DNA from 2 places in the Roseovarius sp. SCSIO 43702 genome. Region 1 is predicted to be linked to the other one. Evidence: riboswitches for the same ligand, from Rfam matches in the RefSeq annotation. Region 1 holds a riboswitch; the other holds the start of a gene.

Region 1 (3,407 bases):
TCGCCGAATGTCTCGAGATTAACCATGATCTGTCCTTTCACGCCGATCTCGCCCTCAATACGCAATCCGCAGCGGGCGCGACAGGTCATTTCAAGCCTCCGGCGGGGATATTTCCCGGCAAGAAGAAGGGCGGACCCCGAATTCCCTTCGCGACTCCGGACATACCTGTCTAGAGTTGGCCCGACAGAAGTCCGCGAGGCCCGCCATGACGCCCGCCCCCCGCAGACGCGGCCGCAAGGCCCGACAGGAGACCGGGACGGCCCCCTCGCGCCGGACCGATTACCGCAACCTGCGCAATCCCTTTCCCACCATGAGCGCCTTCCCGGACGACAGGATCGAGGCGATGCACGAGGCGGCGCTCGAGGTGCTGGAACGACTGGGGATCAAGGTGCTTCTCCCCGAGGCCCGCGCGCTTTTCTCGAAAGCGGGCGCGCGTGTCGACCAGGCGGGCGAGATGGTCCGCCTGGGCCGCGATATCGTCGAGGCGGCCGTGGCCCGCGCCCCCCGCGCGATCCATTGCCGCGCCGCCACGCGCGACCGCGACGTGACGCTCGAACTGGGCCGGCTGGTGTTCCAGCCGGGCGCGGGGGCGCCCCATGCCACCGACCTTGCGCGCGGGCGCAGGCCAGGCTGCGAACGCGACTTCCGCGAGCTCGTGACCCTGACCCAGCATTTCGACGTGCTCCACATGGTTCCGCCCCTGGTCGAGCCGCAGGACGTGCCGATGCACCTGCGCCACTACGCCACGCTCGACGCGCAATTCGCGCTGACCGACAAGCTGCCCTTCGTCTTCGCCCGCGGCACGCCCCAGGTCCGGCAGAGCTTCGAGCTCTTGCAGGAATTCCGCGGCCTCTCGGACGCCGAGTTCGCCGCCAACCCGCATTGCTACACGATCATCAACACCAACAGCCCGCGCACCCTCGACATCCCCATGGCGCAGGGGCTAATCGACTTCGCGCGCGCGGGCCAGGTCTCGATCGTGACACCCTTCACGCTCATGGGGGCCATGGCGCCCATCACCGTGGCGGGCGCGATCACGCTCAGCCACGCCGAGGCGCTGGCCGCGATCACCCTCACCCAGCTTGCGCGCCCCGGCGCGCCTGTCTGCTACGGCACCTTCACCTCGAACGTGGACATGAAGACTGGCGCACCGGCCTTCGGCACGCCCGAACACTTCCGCGCCTCGCTGGCCGCGGGCCAACTGGCACGCCGGCTCGGCCTGCCCTGGCGCTGCGCCTCGGGATCGGCGGCCAACATCGCCGACGCGCAGGCGGCGAACGAGACGCAGTTCGCGAACTGGGGCTGCCTTCTGGCCGGGGCCACGGTCATCGTGCATTCCGCCGGTTGGCTCGAAGGCGGGCTGACCGTGTCCTACGAAAAGCTCATCACCGATCTCGAGGTGCTTCAGATGATGGCCGAGCTCTGCACCCCGTCGCCAGCCGATGACGCCGAGATCGCGCTCGACGCGCTGGCCGAGGTGCCGCCGGGCGGGCATTTCTTCGGCACCGGACACACGATGGAGCGCTACCGGACCGAGTTCTACGAGCCCCTCGTGGGCGACTGGTCGAATTTCGGCACCTGGTCCGAGCATGGCGGCATCGACGCCTCGGCCCGTGCGACCGGGCTCTGGCAGGACATCCTTCGCGATGCGCCCGATCCCATCGGCGATCCCGACCGGCTCGCGACCTTTCGCGAGCGCGTGGCCCGGCTTTCGGAGGCGGGAGGCGCGGCTCCGGAAAGCTGACGCATCGGCTCGATGCACCGACGTGGCATCCATCGCGGGCCGACCTGAACGCCGCGCCCCCCATGCGGGGCACCACGTGAAGGAGGCGTTAACCGCCTTCTGCCAAGCTAATGCACCAGACGCGCCCGTCCCCGCCGTCCGCGCGGTGCGCTCGCCGCCTGCACGGCCTCGCGCAGATATCCCACGAAGGCCTGCGCCGCCGCGCTTTCGGCGTGCCGCGCTGCCGGGTGTGCGAGCGCATCGCGTACCGTATCCGGCGTGACCTGGCCCTCGGCGGCGAGCGCCCATTCGAGGAACCCCAAACGCGCCATGGCCTCCGCCTCGGCGCCCAACGTCTCGCTCTCCTCGAGACCGCTCAGGATGCGTGTCATCGTCATGTGTTTTTCTCCCCGACCACACCCCGGGCCGGCTGGGGCGGGGATGAGCTTCGGGGACCAATGCCTTGACAAGTCGGGCATTCTCCGCCGCCACCGCCCCCCGCGGTTTGACGTGATCCCAAGGCTGGTTTCCGGGCTGAGAGGTTGGCCGCATGGCCTGCGACGGGCACCTTCCCGGATCGATCCCGATCCAGTGGCATAACGCCCTGTCGCCCCTCCTTACCGTTGCGGGGGCAGCGCCGGACTTCAACCGGCTTCCCAATTCTCCGACCCCTTTCGGGGGCGGCACCCTAGGATGCGATGACTGTGCCGCGGGCGCTAAACCGGATCAAGACTTCTCTGCACTCGCGCATGAAAAAGGCGGGGCTGCGCATCCCGCAGCCCCGCCCCGACAGGTTTCGCGAACACGCGCCGCGCTCAGTAACCCTTGGGATTTCCTTTGAGAACGATGCCGGTGCCCCCGGCCTTGCCGTCCACCATCCACGTCACCTCGTCGCCGTCGATCATCACATCCCAGCACGCTGACTCCTCGCCGTAATCGAAGCAGAGCTGGTTTTCCTCGACCGACCATTCGCCAGTGTAATCGAGCGCCCGAATCGTGCCGTCCTCGTCATAGAATTCGGCATAGGGACCGCCGCTTTCCATCTCGCCCTCGACGGTGTTGCCGATGATCGTCTCGTTGATCAACTCGGCATCCGCCAAGTCGGCGGCGGCCAGAGGCGTTGCCAGGGCGAAAATTCCTGCGGCCAGACAAACTCGTATCATGTGAACATCTCCTTTTCCGCTACCCTGCAGAAGCTAGGAGAAGCCGGGCCCGGATCAAGCCATCCCCGGCCCGGCGCGTTCAGAACGGCACATCGTCCGCCCCGGTGACGAACCGCGCGACCACCTTCTTCACGCCGGCCTTCTCGAACGCGATCTCGAGCTTGTCGCCCTCGATCCCCTCGATCCGGCCATAGCCGAACTTCTGGTGGAACACGCTTTCGCCGACCGTGTGCGCGCTCACGGCCTGCATGTCGATGACGCTCGACTTGCTCTCGCGGGGCTGGCTCAGGGGCCGCTCGCCTGCCCGCGCCTGAAGCCTTCGCCAACCGGGCGAGTTGTAGGCATCGGCCCGCGCTGCACGCTCCTCGATCCCGCTCGTCATGCCCGCCGCGCCATAGCCACCACCGTAGAGACCGGGCGGCGTCAACACCTCCACATGCTCCTCCGGCAACTCGTCGATGAAGCGCGAGGGCAGCGAGGACTGCCATTGCCCGAACACCCGACGGTTGCCCGCGAAGGAA
Region 2 (3,407 bases), 690 kb from region 1:
AGCCCGGAAACGGGTTGCCGCACGCGGTCGAGGCGCCGTCGAAATCTATCAGGTCGTCGATCTCGGTATAGAACAGCGTCGCTTCCACGAACCCCAGGTCGCCGAAGGTCTTTTCGACGCCCAGTTCGAAGCTGCGGCTTTCCTCCGGGCGCAGCGTGGCCACGCCGTATTGCCCGAAGCGCTCGTAGAGCGAGGGAGCGCGATAGCCGGTGCCGATGAGCGCGCGAATCGCGAGGTCATCGGCCGGGCGCCAGATCGCCGCGATACGGCCCGTCGTCTTGCCGCCGAAGGACGAATTGTCGTCGTGACGCAGCGCCGCCGAGATGTCGAAATCCGGCGTCACCTGGTGCAGAAGCTCGACATTGACGGCGGTGTTGTCCTCCGATCCCCGCGCCGCGGGGCTGGCGAAGGGCGACGTTCCGGGGGCCGTGGCATAGCTCTCCTCGGTGTATTCCACGCCACCGTTCAGCGTGGTCCGCGCCCCGAGCTCCGCGCTCAGGAGATACGCCAGCGTCTTGCGCTCGCCGTCAAAGGCAATGGTGAACGGGCTTTGCGGATCGTCCCGGTCGATCTCGTAATGCGCGTAGCTGAGCGTGTGGGTCACCGGTCCCGTTTCGAACTCCGCGAAGACGCGCGCTCCGATCTCCTCGCTCGAGATCAGGCCGGCGCTGTCGGTGCGCGACAGGTCGTATTCGGTATCGCCGTTGCGATAGAAGGCCGTCGCGCCCAGCTTGAGACTGTCCGAAACCGCGTAATCACCGTAAAGCACGACCATGTCCTGATCGAACCCGTCCTTCTCGGTGTCGCTCGACCGGTTGGAAATCCCGTCGGATTCGGTATGCGCATAGGTGAAGGCCAGTTGCCCGCGTTCGGTCTTGTGGCCAAGGTTGAGCGCGCCCTGGTAGGTTTCGTTGCTGCCCGCCTCGGTCAGGACCTCGCCCGAGAAGCCCAGTTTCTCGGGGCGATAGCTCGTCACGTCGATGAGCCCCGCGATGGCTTCCGAGCCGTAGAGCGCCGATTGCGACCCCTTCAGCACCTCGATCCGGTCCACGCTGAGGGGCGTGAGGCCGCCGAAGTTGAACTGGTTCTGCGTGCCCGAGGGGTCTGCCACGTCGATCCCGTTGTAACGCACGCTGACATAGCGCGCCGGAAGCCCGCGCACCTGCACCGTCGAAAGCGCGCCGAGCCCACCGTTCGACGTGGCGCTCACCCCCGGCAGCCGCGTGAGCCGCTGGATGACCGTGGTGTCGCGGCGGCTCAGGTTCTCGTCCTCGATCACCTCGACCGAGGCGCCGCTGCGCCCGGCCTCCACCGGGGTCAGGCTTCCCGACACGATGATCGTGTCGAGATCGAAAGCCTCCTGCGCCGTTGCCGCCTGAACGAGGGTGAGTGCCGATGTGCCCATGAGGGCCGCGATGGTGAAACGCGTCATGTCCCGTCTTCCTTTCCCGCCGCCGTTCTTCGGGCGACCGAGCCGTGTGAATGTCTGCGGAAAGGATGAATGGCCCCCGCAGACGGTGCGAATGCCACCACTACGGAAAGGTCCGTTGCCCATGACGCGCCCCGCGCCCGGACAGGGTGATCACCTCGGCAGGTCTCCTGACTTGCGGGTCGACGCTTGGCCGGGTCTTCCCACCGCGCCCTATCGCGCGGCAGTGACATGGTCCGGCTTCGCTCACCGCCTACAGTTGCGGGGGCAGTCGCGGAATTGGCCACCGGATCGGCGCCGCACCGCGTTCCCTATTACCCGGACATATGCGCCCGGACCGAAGCACCCCGGCTTTAGCGCGAGTCGGATCGCGTGGGAAGGGGGAAAGTCGATGGGTTGCGCGGCGATCTCGGAAAGATGCCGCGCAACACCGGGCGGATCAGCCCAGAACGGCCTCGACCGCGCGCACCGTTGCGGCGACCACGCGGTCCGCCTCGTCCTTCGTCAGGCAGAAGGGCGGCGCGAAGCCCAGGATGTCCCCCTGTGGCATGGCCCGCGCGATCACCTGGTCCTGCTCGAGCAGCTTCGCGGCGATCTGCGGCCCGATCTTCTGCGCGGGATCGAAGAACACGCGGTCGCCCTTGTCCTTCACGAACTCGACGGCGGCCAGCATCCCCTCCCCGCGAACGTCTCCCACATGGGCATGATCGCCAAGCGCGCGCTGCATCTCGGTGTTGAGATAGGTGCCCACCTCGCCCGCGTTCGCGACGAGATTCAATTCGTCGATGAGCCTGAGGTTCGCCACGCCCGCCGCCGCCCCGATGGGATGCGCCGAATAGGTCCAGCCGTGGCCGATGGGCCCGTTATCGTCCGTGCCCTGTTCCAGCACCTTCCAGACCTTGTCGCCCACGATCGACCCCGAAAGCGGCGCATAGGCCGAGGTGAGACCCTTGGCGATGGTGATGATGTCGGGCGCGATGCCGTAGTGATCCGACCCCATCATCGTGCCCAGTCGTCCGAAACCGGTGACGACCTCGTCGACGATGAGCAGGATATCGTGTTTCTTGAGGACCGACTGGATCGCGGCCCAGTAACCCTCGGGCGGCGGCACGATACCCCCGGTGCCCAGCACCGGCTCGCCGATGAAGGCGCCGATGGTGTCGGCACCTTCGCGCTCGATCAGCGCCTCGAGTTCGTTCACGCAATGCGCCACGAACTCCTCCTCGGTCTGGTCGAGATCGTCACGGCGGAAGTAATAGGGCGCCTCGGTGTGGATCACCTGTTCGACCGGCAGGTCGAATTTCTTGTGGAAAAGCTCCAGTCCCGTCAGCGACCCGGTCACGAGTCCCGATCCGTGATAGCCGCGCCAGCGCGAGATGATCTTCTTCTTCTCCGGCCGGCCGAGGATGTTGTTGTAATACCAGACCAGCTTGACATTCGTCTCGTTCGCGTCCGAGCCGCCAAGGCCGAAATAGACCTTCGACATGCCCTTGGGCGCGCGGTCGAGGATCATTTTCGCAAGCGTGATCGACGCCTCCGTGCCATGTCCCACATAGGAGTGGTAATAGGCCAGCTCGCGCGCCTGCGCCGCGATGGCATCGGCGATCTCCTCGCGGCCATAGCCCACGTTGACGCAATAGAGACCGGCAAAGGCGTCAAGGAATTTCGTGCCGTCGCGATCCTCGATATGCGACCCGCTCGCGGTGCGGATCACCCTCGCGGGGCTTTCGCCACGGGCGTGCTGGGCCAGGTGTGTCGAGGGGTGAAAGAACGCCTCGCGGTCCCATTGTTCCAGTTGATCGTTCCTGAGCATGCCACGTCCCTCCCTGTGACCGAGAATACCGCGTCAGCCGTAGCGGATTGCACGCGCCCCTTCCACCCCCCTTGCGGCCTCTCGCGCGGTGTTGCCAACCGCGCGCGGCGCTTCTAGCGTGCGCCGAACCACCCACCTTGCGAGGCCCCCATGAACGCCGAGACC

Evidence for each region. Region 1 has a riboswitch for cobalamin ahead of K1T73_RS08045 (hypothetical protein). Riboswitches for the same ligand answer to the same signal wherever they lie in the genome.
Region 2: linked by a shared signal. The riboswitch ahead of K1T73_RS11500 (TonB-dependent siderophore receptor) and the one ahead of K1T73_RS08045 (hypothetical protein) in region 1 are both predicted to bind cobalamin.

Annotation. Positions count from the first base shown of each region.
Region 1 is NZ_CP080623.1:1,638,690-1,642,096, reverse strand. It holds gene K1T73_RS08055 (cupin domain-containing protein) at 1-89, opposite strand, end outside; gene K1T73_RS08050 (trimethylamine methyltransferase family protein) at 206-1,744, shown strand; gene K1T73_RS08045 (hypothetical protein) at 1,852-2,121, opposite strand; cobalamin riboswitch at 2,226-2,429, opposite strand; gene K1T73_RS08040 (hypothetical protein) at 2,539-2,886, opposite strand; gene K1T73_RS08035 (ATP-dependent helicase) at 2,966-3,407, opposite strand, start outside.
Region 2 is NZ_CP080623.1:2,333,471-2,336,877, forward strand. It holds gene K1T73_RS11500 (TonB-dependent siderophore receptor) at 1-1,432, opposite strand, end outside; cobalamin riboswitch at 1,572-1,786, opposite strand; gene K1T73_RS11505 (aspartate aminotransferase family protein) at 1,869-3,242, opposite strand; gene K1T73_RS11510 (FAD-binding oxidoreductase) at 3,393-3,407, shown strand, end outside.